3 regions of the Streptomyces sp. NPDC059957 genome follow, and region 2 is predicted to be linked to each of the others. Evidence: riboswitches for the same ligand, from Rfam matches in the RefSeq annotation. Region 2 holds a riboswitch; each other region holds the start of a gene.
What was found. A riboswitch is a leader RNA that binds a small molecule or an ion and turns the genes downstream of it on or off. The one in region 2 is predicted to bind cyclic di-AMP.
Positions count from the first base shown of each region.

Region 1: another riboswitch for cyclic di-AMP. It lies ahead of ACFWBW_RS29880 (transglycosylase family protein); the one in region 2 lies ahead of ACFWBW_RS13465 (peptidoglycan DD-metalloendopeptidase family protein).
Region 3: another riboswitch for cyclic di-AMP. It lies ahead of ACFWBW_RS07855 (M23 family metallopeptidase); the one in region 2 lies ahead of ACFWBW_RS13465 (peptidoglycan DD-metalloendopeptidase family protein).

Region 1 is NZ_JBHWMB010000055.1:36,320-39,865, forward strand. It holds gene ACFWBW_RS29875 (transglycosylase family protein) at 1-967, shown strand, start outside; cyclic di-AMP (ydaO/yuaA leader) riboswitch at 1,244-1,415, shown strand; gene ACFWBW_RS29880 (transglycosylase family protein) at 1,418-2,107, shown strand; gene eno (phosphopyruvate hydratase) at 2,444-3,546, shown strand, end outside.
Region 2 is NZ_JBHWMB010000016.1:40,198-43,743, reverse strand. It holds gene ACFWBW_RS13470 (tyrosine-protein phosphatase) at 1-729, opposite strand, end outside; cyclic di-AMP (ydaO/yuaA leader) riboswitch at 1,075-1,269, shown strand; gene ACFWBW_RS13465 (peptidoglycan DD-metalloendopeptidase family protein) at 1,274-2,281, shown strand; gene ACFWBW_RS13460 (winged helix DNA-binding domain-containing protein) at 2,348-3,502, shown strand.
Region 3 is NZ_JBHWMB010000008.1:51,347-54,892, forward strand. It holds gene ACFWBW_RS07850 (GntR family transcriptional regulator) at 1-305, opposite strand, end outside; gene ACFWBW_RS07855 (M23 family metallopeptidase) at 487-1,281, opposite strand; cyclic di-AMP (ydaO/yuaA leader) riboswitch at 1,294-1,453, opposite strand; gene ACFWBW_RS07860 (M16 family metallopeptidase) at 1,704-3,071, opposite strand; gene ACFWBW_RS07865 (M16 family metallopeptidase) at 3,092-3,546, opposite strand, start outside.

The sequences.
Region 1 (3,546 bases), on a different contig from region 2:
CGCCAACTTCGGCGGCGGCGCGTACGGCGGGCTGCAGTTCAGCCAGGAGCAGTGGAAGGGCGCCGGCGGGCTCGACTTCGCCGAGCGCGCCGACCTCGCCAGCCGCTCCCAGCAGATCGCCGTGGCCGAACGGGTCCTGGCCTCCCAGGGCCCCGTGGCGTGGCCGCTGTGCGCGGTGCAGGCCGGTCTGACGCAGGACGCGCCCGCCGCCGAGGTGAACCCGGGCCTGCCCGGTGGTTCCGCGTCCGCGACCCCCGCCCCGTCCCGCCCCGACGACTCCGTGCCCCACACGGGCTCGGGCACGTCCACGGACTTCGGGGCTCCGTCGCAGGGGGGCCCGACGTCCCCGCCGGCCTCGGTGCTGCCCGACTATCCGATCGGCGTGCCCGGCGAACTGCCCGTCATGCCCCCGCCGGACGCCCAGACGCCGCCTCCCGGCCTCCCGGGCGACCCGACGCCTCCCACGAGCCCGACGGACCCCGCCACTCCCGCACCGCCGTCCGCGGACGCGACCCTTCCGGTGGGCCCGACCCTTCCGGTGGCCCCGTCGTCTCCGGAGACCCCGTCAGGCCCTGGGACCCCGTCCGACCCTGGGAACGGGGCGAAGCCGACGAACCCGGGTAATTCGGAGAACCCGGCAAACCCGGTCAACCCGATTGATCCCACGGCCCCGACGGCTCCGGCCGCACCCGGCGAGTCCGCCTCCCCGACCGCTCCGGCGGCCCCCGGCGCGAGCGAGGGCGGCGGCAAGCACCGCGGCCCGGCCGCCGTCGAGACGCCCGCCGCGTCTGACGCCGCGTCGGAGCCGACGTACACCGTGAAGGCGGGCGACAGTCTGATCGCGATCGCGGACGCCAACGGAGTGAAGGGCGGCTGGAAGGGCCTCTACGAGGCCAACGAGCAGGTCATCGGCGACGACGCGGACCTGATCAAGCCCGGTCAGAACCTGGATCTAACGCATCAATAAGGACACTTGAGGCGCCCGGAACCAGCTGATTGTCCGTTTTCTGTAAGTGAGACATGTGTCTCTTCAGGTCAACTGGCGTGTCCGGCCCGGAGGGTTCCGCAAACCCCGCCCTCACCTGCGCAAACGCCCTTTCGGGGAGCGCAAGTAGGCACCGTTTCCCCCCGATGTCGCTCGTTGAACATCGGGGGGAGACCTGTCTACCTTCTGAATCGCCCGCCACCGCGGGCTCCTTCGACCGCATCGCCGAATCCTGCCGGCGGACGGAGGGAACACTCGTCGCGTAAAGCGCCGAAGGCAGGAGCGGGGGAACCAAGGTAGGCGCCGGGAAGGGCCGTTGAGAGACGGTCACGGAACCGGCTAGGGGTTAAGCCAAGCGCTAGGTCGCTCGGCCGGGCACTCACTCGCCCGAACCCGACAGCTCACCTCGTAGGCGTCGGTGAGGAGAACTCCATGCTGCTTTCGGGCAAGGGCAAGCACCGTCGCGGTTCCAAGGCCGTCCGCATCGTCACGCTCGCCGGTGTCGCCGGTGTCGCCGTCGCGGCTCCGCTGATGGCCGCGGGCACCGCCTCGGCCGCGACCGCTTCCGAGTGGGACCGCGTCGCCTCGTGCGAGTCCGGCGGCAACTGGTCCATCAACACGGGCAACGGCTACTACGGCGGCCTGCAGTTCTCGTCCTCCACGTGGGCCGCGTACGGCGGCAAGGCGTACGCCTCGCAGGCCAACCAGGCCTCCAAGTCGCAGCAGATAGCCATCGCCGAGAAGGTCCTCAAGGGCCAGGGCAAGGGCGCCTGGCCGCACTGCGGCGTCGGCCTGTCGAACTCCTCCTACACCGGCGGATCGGCGCAGGCACCCGCCAAGCCGAAGACGCAGCCGAAGCAGGAGAAGAAGACCGAGGCGAAGAAGGAGACCAAGCGCGTCGAGGCTCCGACCACCCGCTCCGAGCGTCCGGCCGCCGCCCCGAAGGCCGAGGCCCCCAAGACGGGCAACGGCTCCTACGCGGTCAAGTCCGGCGACACGCTGGGTGCGATCGCCGACGCGAACAACGTGTCCGGTGGCTGGGAGAAGCTCTTCGAGCTCAACAAGGACATCGTCACGGACGCCAACCTGATCTTCCCGGGCCAGAAGCTGAAGCTCAGCTGAAGCTCAGCTGAAGCTGAACCCCAGCTGAAACCTGTGAGAACGGTCGTGTCCGCTTTCGCGACACGCAGTAGTTCCACCGCGTAATTCCACCGCCCGGCGCGCAACCCCCTTCGCGCCGGGCGGTGCTGTGTGCGGGTGCCGACGGTCTGACGGGGCCTCCGAAAGGCCGATGATCAAGGGTCCTATGTCCTGTAAGAGGGGCATTCAGGCCCTTTTTCGTCCCAGCCCCCGGGCGGTCGGCCGGCCGAGTGCCCGGAGGCGGTTAGGCTCTAAGCGGCAAGGCCATCCCACGGCCTGACATGCCACCGCACACCCAGCGTCACATCCCAGAAGGAGATGCTCGTGCCGTCCATCGACGTCGTCGTAGCCCGGGAAATCCTGGACTCCCGAGGCAACCCCACGGTCGAGGTCGAGGTGGGCCTCGACGATGGCAGCACCGGCCGTGCTGCAGTCCCGTCCGGCGCCTCCACCGGAGCGTTCGAAGCCGTCGAGCTCCGTGACGGTGACCCCAACCGCTACATGGGCAAGGGCGTAGAGAAGGCCGTCCTCGCCGTCATCGAGCAGCTCGGCCCGGAGCTCGTCGGCTACGACGCCACCGAGCAGCGCCTGATCGACCAGGCGATGATCGACCTGGACGCCACCGAGAACAAGGGCTCCCTCGGCGCCAACGCCATCCTGGGCGTCTCCCTCGCCGTCGCGCACGCCGCGTCCGAGGCCTCGGACCTCCCGCTCTTCCGCTACCTCGGCGGCCCGAACGCGCACCTGCTGCCCGTTCCGATGATGAACATCCTGAACGGTGGGTCGCACGCCGACTCCAACGTCGACATCCAGGAGTTCATGATCGCCCCGATCGGCGCGGAGTCCTTCTCCGAGGCCCTTCGCTGGGGTGCCGAGGTCTACCACACCCTCAAGAAGGTCCTGCACACCAAGGGCCTCTCCACCGGTCTGGGCGACGAGGGCGGTTTCGCGCCGAACCTCGAGTCGAACCGCGCCGCGCTGGACCTCATCGTCGAGGCCATCAAGCAGGCCGGCTACGTCCCGGGCACCCAGATCGCGCTCGCGCTCGACGTCGCCGCGTCCGAGTTCTACAAGGACGGCAACTACGAGTTCGAGGGCAAGTCCCGCTCGGCCGCCGAGATGACCGACTACTACGCCGAGCTCGTCGAGGCGTACCCGCTCGTCTCCATCGAGGACCCGCTGTTCGAGGACGACTGGGCCGGCTGGAAGACCCTCACCGACCGCCTGGGCTCCAAGGTCCAGATCGTCGGCGACGACCTCTTCGTCACCAACCCCGAGCGTCTCGCCCGCGGCATCGAAGAGGGCTCGGCGAACGCCCTGCTCGTCAAGGTGAACCAGATCGGTTCGCTGACCGAGACCCTGGACGCCGTCGAGATGGCCCAGCGCAACGGTTTCAAGTGCATGATGTCGCACCGTTCCGG
Region 2 (3,546 bases):
GTCGATGGTGTCGAAGGCCGTGGTCAGATACGGGGCGCGGGCGTCGAAGAGCGGGGCGAGCAGCTCCATCACCTCGGGGGCGCGGGCCTCGGGTGAGTCACTGCCCCGGCGGACCCGGTAGCGGTTGTGCGGGGCGTTCGACTCCAGGTAGTCCGCGAGGATCGCCTCCCGCTCGACGCCCAGCGCGAGCAGGGTGACGGCGATCGACAGGCCCGCCCGGTCCTTTCCGGCGGCGCAGTGCATGAGCGCAGGGACGCTGTCCTCGGCGAGCGCGTGCACCACCCGGCTGTGCTCGGCGGTACGGGTCCGGATCATCGTCCGGTACGAACGGGACATCCGCGCGGCGGCTTTGCCCTCGCCCAGGATCTCGCGCAGCTGCGCCAGGTCCCCTTCGCGGACCATCTTCCAGAACTCGCTGCCGTCGGCCGGATCCGACAGCGGAATGTTGACGTTGAGCACCCCGGGCAGCTCCACGTCCGCACCCTCCAGCGCGTGGTCGGCGCCGTTGCGGAAGTCGAAGACGGTGTGCAGTCCGAGCGATCCGAGGAACTCCGCGTCGCTTTCGGTGGCATGCGCCAGATGTCCGCTTCGGAACAGTCGTCCCGACTTGACCCTTCGCCCGTCCGCGGTCGGCAGGCCGCCCACGTCGCGGAAGTTGCGCACTCCGGTCAGTGGCGGTTCCGGCGCCACCGGATCGGTGTGGGGGCTCTGGGGTATCTGCTGGGTCACAGGGGCTCCTCCGTGTCTCCGTGTGGTCGTCGTAGCGGTCGCCGCGGTCGTCGTTGCGTGTGTCCGAATTACGCTACTTGCTGGCAACTTGCCATAGCGAGGGGCGAGATCGGACACGTCCCCGTGAGCCAGATCATACGGTGACCGTGAGTGCCTGATCGCGAATGGCGAATTCCCCTGTCCGGGCGGCTGTTGGGGGAGGGGAATGGACACAGGGTGACCGTGATTCCGCCGGTCCATCATCACTGGGAATCCATCCGGGAATTCGGGACTTGTTCCGTGCGGTCGGGCTCGATTACCTTCGCGATCGATCCGGATGGACCGCCTAATCCTGCCGCCGTCCGGAAACCGCACCCGACTATTCACGCGCGCGGCAGGAGCGGGGGAACCAGGTAAGCCGCTGTTCCGGAGCTCCTCAGGGATCTTTACAACGGGACAGCTCGGGGTGAAGCCATGCATGTGCTGTTCATCGGCACATACGCGGCCGGACATCTCCAGTCCGAACCCGACAGCTCACCTCGCAGGCGTCGGAGAGGAATTCGCCATGTCCGGAACGGGTAAGCACCGCCGTCCCAAGTCCCGCTCGATATCCCGCGGGTTCGCCGCCGCGGGCACCGGTGGCGCGGCCCTCGCGCTTCCGCTGCTCGGCGCCACCGGCGCCCATGCCGCGGGCGTCCCGGCAGCCGCGCCCGCCGCCGCTCCGGTCCAGGCCCCGCAGGCCGTGGCCGCGCAGGCGGTGTCGACCTTCCAGGCCGCACCCGTCGCCGTGCAGGCCGCCCCCACCGTCTACACCGTGGTGGCGGGCGACTACCTCTCCAAGATCGCCGAGCGCCAGCACCTCACCGGCGGCTGGGAGCAGCTCTACGCGGACAACCTCGAGGCCGTCGGCACCGACCCGTCGCTGATCCACCCGGGCCTCGAGCTCACGCTCGGCGCGAAGGGCTCGGCTCCGGCCGCGGCGGCCGAGTCCGCGCCGGCCGAAACGCCGAAGCCGGCCAAGAAGTCCGCTTCCTCCGGTTCCTCCACTTCTGGCCATTCGTCGGATTCTTCGGACTCCTCCGACTCGTCCGACTCCTCGGATTCCTCTGATCAGGCAGCCGCGCCCGTCGCCAAGGCGCCCGCCAAGCAGCAGGGCGGCTCCGCGTCGACCGGCTTCGTGGCCCCGGTCACCGGCGGCCCGTCCACCGCCTACAAGACCGCCGGGGCCATGTGGTCCAGCGGCTACCACACCGGTGTCGACTTCTCCGCGAGCACCGGCACCACCGTCAGGGCGGTCGGAGCCGGCACCGTGGTCTCCGCCGGCTGGAGCGGCGCGTACGGCAACGAGGTCGTCATCCGCCACACCGACGGCAAGTACAGCCAGTACGCGCACCTCTCCCAGCTGTCCGTCTCCTCCGGCCAGAGCGTCACCGGCGGCCAGACCATCGGCCTCTCCGGTTCGACGGGCAACTCGACCGGCCCGCACCTGCACTTCGAGATCCGCACCGGTCCCTCGTACGGATCGGACATCGACCCGCTGGCCTACCTCCGGTCCAAGGGCGTCAGCATCTGAATCCGAGGCGCTGTCGGAGGTGCCGGTTAGGCTGCCCGTTTCGACAGGGGACGGGACGGTCTTGGCATGAAGGTCAGTGCAGGGGAGCTCAACCGCTCCACGCTCGCACGGCAGTTGCTGCTGCGGCGCGAGGTGATGGACGTCGGTGACGCGGTCCGCCGGGTCGTCGCCCTGCAGGCGCAGCACGCGGCCTCGCCGTACCTCGCGCTGTGGAACCGGCTCTCCGGCTTCGACCCGGCCGACCTCGACGCCGCCTTCACGGGGCGCGAGGTCGTCAAGTCGACGCTGATGCGGCTGACCCTGCACGCCGTGCACGCGGAGGACTACCCGGCCTTCCGGGAGGCCGTGCAGCCCTCCGTACGGGCCGCCCGGCTCGGGACCCGCTTCACGGACTCCGGGCTGACGGCCGCTGACGCCGACGTGCTGGCGCCGGAGCTGCTGGACTTCGCCGACCGGCCCCGTACGACGGCGGAGTGCGAGGCCTGGCTCGCAGACCGGCTGGGCGCGGCGCCGCAGCCCGGAGCATGGTGGGGGCTGCGGCAGTACGCGCCGCTGCTGCACGCGCCCACCGCCGCGCCGTGGTCGTTCGGGGAGCGTCCGTCGTATATCGCGCCCGCGCACCGGCCGCGTACGGTACCGGCGGACCCGGAGGCCTCGGAGGAATCCCTGCGGACGCTGGTCCTGCGCTACCTGGAGGGGTTCGGGCCGGCGTCGGCGGCGGACGTGGCGCAGTTCTCCCTGGTCCAGCGGACCAGAGTCCGCCAGGCGCTGCGGGCGCTGGAGCTCTCCGGGAGGCTGGAGCGGCTGGCGGGGCCGGACGGCGAGGAGCTGTTCGACGTCCGGGGCGCACCGCGTCCGGAGGAGGACACGCCGGCGCCGCCCCGGCTGATGGCCATGTGGGACAGCGTGCTGCTCGCGTACTGCGACCGGAGCCGCATCGTCCCGCCGCAGTACCGGGGGCTCGTGGCGCGGATGAACGGCGACACCCTGGCGACCCTGCTGGTCGACGGCCACGTCGCCGGCGTGTGGCGTCCGGCCGGCGCCGACGGCGGGATCGAGGCGACCGCCTTCCACCCCCTGCCGGAGGAGGTCTGGGAGGCGCTCGCGGGCGAGGCCCGGGCGCTGACGGCCTTCCTGGCCGACCGCGAACCGGAGGTCTACCGGCGGTACGGCCACTGGTGGAGCAAACTGCCGAGCGCCGAGACCCGGCTGCTCGTCTGAGACGTGGGGCCGGGACCGGAGGGGGGTCCCGGTCCTGCCATCCC
Region 3 (3,546 bases), on a different contig from region 2:
TTGAGGTGGGCCTCGCTGCGCCGTCTGGCCGCCCGGGCGGCCGCGAGGGGCTCCAGGAGCATCCGCAGCTCCAGGAGGTCGGCCGCCTCCTGTTCGGTCGGCTCGGCCACGCAGGCGCCCGCGTGCCGCCTGGTGGTCACGAACCCCTCGGACTCCAGCGTGCGCAGCGCCTCGCGCACCGGGACGCGCGAGACTCCGTACCGGCGGGCCAGCACCTCCTCGGTCAGCCGGCCGCCGGGCCCGAACACCCCGGAGACGATGTCGTCGCGGATCGCTGTGCATACCGTGTGCGCGGGAATACGCAAGACCGGACCTCCGCCTTTTTCGTATGGCTGTGCGCGTTGCGACTCTATTGCAACACACGATAATTTCCGAGAGCGGCCGGAAATACGAAACATTCACACACGCGGGGCCGAAAACACGGCGAAGGCCCCGGCTCTCAAAGAGCCGGGGCCTTCGCAGAAGACGTGCGGTGGGGCGAGCTGGTCAGATGCTGACGCCGTGCGAGCGCAGGTACGCGACCGGGTTGATGTCCGAACCGTAGTCGGCGCCGGTGCGGGCCTCGAAGTGCAGGTGCGGGCCGCTGGAGTTGCCGGTGGAGCCCGACAGGCCGATCTTCTGGCCCGGGGTGACCTGCTGGCCGACGGAGACGCTCAGCGAGGACATGTGGCCGTACTGGGTGTACGTGCCGTCCGCGTGCTTGATGACGACGTTGTTGCCGTACGCACCGCCGTAGCCCGCCTCGACCACGGTGCCGAGGCCCACGGCGTGCACCTCGGTGCCGGAGGCGGCGCGGAAGTCGATGCCGGTGTGGCTGCCGGAGGACCACATGCCGCCACCCGCGTGGTACTGGGTGCTGATGGAGGTGCTGTCGAGCGGCGACACGAAGGTGTTGAGGCGCTTGCGCTCCTCTTCACGAGCGGCGCGCTCGGCGGCCTCGCGCTCGGCCTTGGCCTGGGCTTCGGCCTTCGCCTTGGCCTCGGCGGCCCGCTGCCGGGCGTCGGCCTCGGCCTGCGCCTTGGCGGCGGCGGCCTCGGCGGCGCGCTGCTGGGACTGGGCCTGGGCCTCGACGTCGCCGGCGAGCTCGTCGGCCACCACGATGGTGTTGAGGCTGCCGGTGTCCTCGATGGAGGGGGAATTGTCCGCGGCGAACGCGGGACCGGCCAGGGAGCCGACGACGCCGGTGGCGGCGAGCGTGGCTATGCCGGCGTAGCCGGCGGTCCTGCGGCTCATACGGCTCGAACCACGGTGCTTGCCGGTGGCACTGCTGCCAAACGCCATGAAGGGGCTGATCCTTTCCTTCCCTCTCGCCTACCGGGTTAGCTGACGGGTTCGGAGCAGGAAGGTCTCCTACGGGCCCCCTCTTGCGAGGCGGTCCGATTCACCCCAGGGACTCAAGTGGGTCCCCGGCTCCCCAGGCTCGCGCCTGACGGGGACTCGGCGATCGCTGTCCGGTGCCGCGGATGCGGCGGTTACCACTGACGAACAGCAGGCCCGACGCTAGGCGGATCATCAGTCAATCGCCAAACAGACACGCCCTTTTGTTGCGTACGCCACACCACATACAAGCAACCACACCAACAAAGGCGACAGAAACGGCAAAAGGGACTCCAGTGGACAAGCCACCGGAGTCCCTTGCCGGATCCCCTTGAGCGGCGGGCCAGTTGGCGACCCGCCGGAAGTCACCGGCAGTCAGCGGAAGGTCAGTTGGTGACCACGGTCACTTCGCCGATCCCGAGGGCCCGCACCGGCTCCTCGATCTGCGAGGCGTCGCCGACCAGGACCGTGACCAGACGGTCCACCGGGAAGGCGCTGACGACCGCCGAAGTGGCCTCCACCGTCCCGGTTTCGGCGAGCCGCGCGTACAACTGCGCCTGGTAGTCGTCGGGGAGCTCCTGCTCGACCTGGTCGGCGAGCGTGCCCGCGACGGAGGCCGCCGTCTCGAACTTCAGCGGGGCCACGCCCACCAAGTTCTGTACGGCCACGTCCCGTTCGGCGTCGGTCAGACCGCCCTCCGCGAGGGTGCGCAGCACCGTCCAGAGGTCCTCCAGGGCCGGGCCGGTGTTCGGGGTGTCCACCGAGCCGCTGATGGCGAGCATCGAGGCGCCCTTGCCGTCGGCGGTGGAGCGCAGCACCTGGCCGAAGGCGCGCACGCCGTACGTGTACCCCTTCTCCTCGCGCAGCACCTTGTCCAGCCGGGAGGTGAGGGTGCCGCCCAGGCAGTACGTGCCGAGCACCTGGGGCGCCCAGACCCGGTCGTGCCGGTCCGCGCCGATGCGGCCGATCAGCAACTGCGTCTGGACCGCGCCGGGCCGGTCCACGATGACCACGCGGCCCGTGTCGTCGGCGGTGATCGGCGGGACCGGGCGCGGGGCGGTGGTGTCACCGGTCCAGGCGCCCAGGGTGTCGGCCAGGACGGCGTCCAGGTCGATGCCGGTCAGATCGCCGACGACCACCGCGGTGGCGGTCGCGGGGCGCACGTGGGCCTCGTAGAAGGCGCGTACGGCCCCGGAGTCGATGCGGGCGACCGTCTCCTCGGTGCCCTGGCGCGGGCGGGACATCCGCAGGGAGGCCGGGAAGAGCTCCTTCGAGAGCTGCTTGGCGGCGCGGCGCTGCGGGTTGGCGCTCTCGTGCGGGATCTCGTCGAGCCGGTTGCGCACCAGGCGGTCCACCTCGGCGTCGGCGAAGGCCGGGGCGCGCAGCGCCTCGGCGACCAGGCCCAGCGCCTTGTGCAGGCGGGAGGCCGGGACCTCCAGGGAGACCCGCAGGCCGGGGTGGTCGGCGTGCGCGTCCAGGGTGGCGCCGCAGCGCTCCAGCTCGGCGGCGAACTCCTCGGCGGAGCGCTTGTCGGTGCCCTCGGACAGGGCGCGGACCATGATCGTGGCCACGCCGTCGAGGCCCTCGGGCTCCGCGTCGAGCGGGGCGGTGAGGTTGATCTCGACCGCGACCACCTGCTGGCCCGGGCGGTGGCAGCGCAGCAGGGTCAGGCCGTTGGCCAGTACCCCGCGCTCGGGGGCCGGGAAGGCCCACGGCTGCGGCTCGCCGGCCTGGGGGCGCGGGTGGAAGGTCATCGTGACGGCTGCGGTGTCGCTCACTGCTCCGCCCCCTCGTTCTCGTCGCTCGCGTCGGTCTCTTCGATGTCGTCCGCGGCGATCGGCTCGTAGACGAGCACCGCGCGGTTGTCGGGGCGCAGTCGGGCCGCGGCCACGGCCTGCACCTCCTCGGCGGTGATGTCGAGGACGCGCTGGACCGCGGTCAGCGCGAGCTGCGGGTCGCCGAACAGCACCGCGAAGCGGCACAGTTCGTCGGCGCGGCCGGCCACCGTGCTCAGCCGGTCCAGCCACTCGCGCTCCAGCTGGGCCTGCGCGCGCTCCATCTCCTCGGCCGTCGGGCCCTCGGCGGCGAACCGCGCGAGCTCCTCGTCGACGGCCGCCTCGATGGCGGGCACCTCGACCCCGCTGGAGGTCTTCACGTCCAGCCAGCCCAGCGACGGCGCACCGGCGAGGCGCAGCATGCCGAAACCGGCCGCGACGGCGCTCTGGTCGC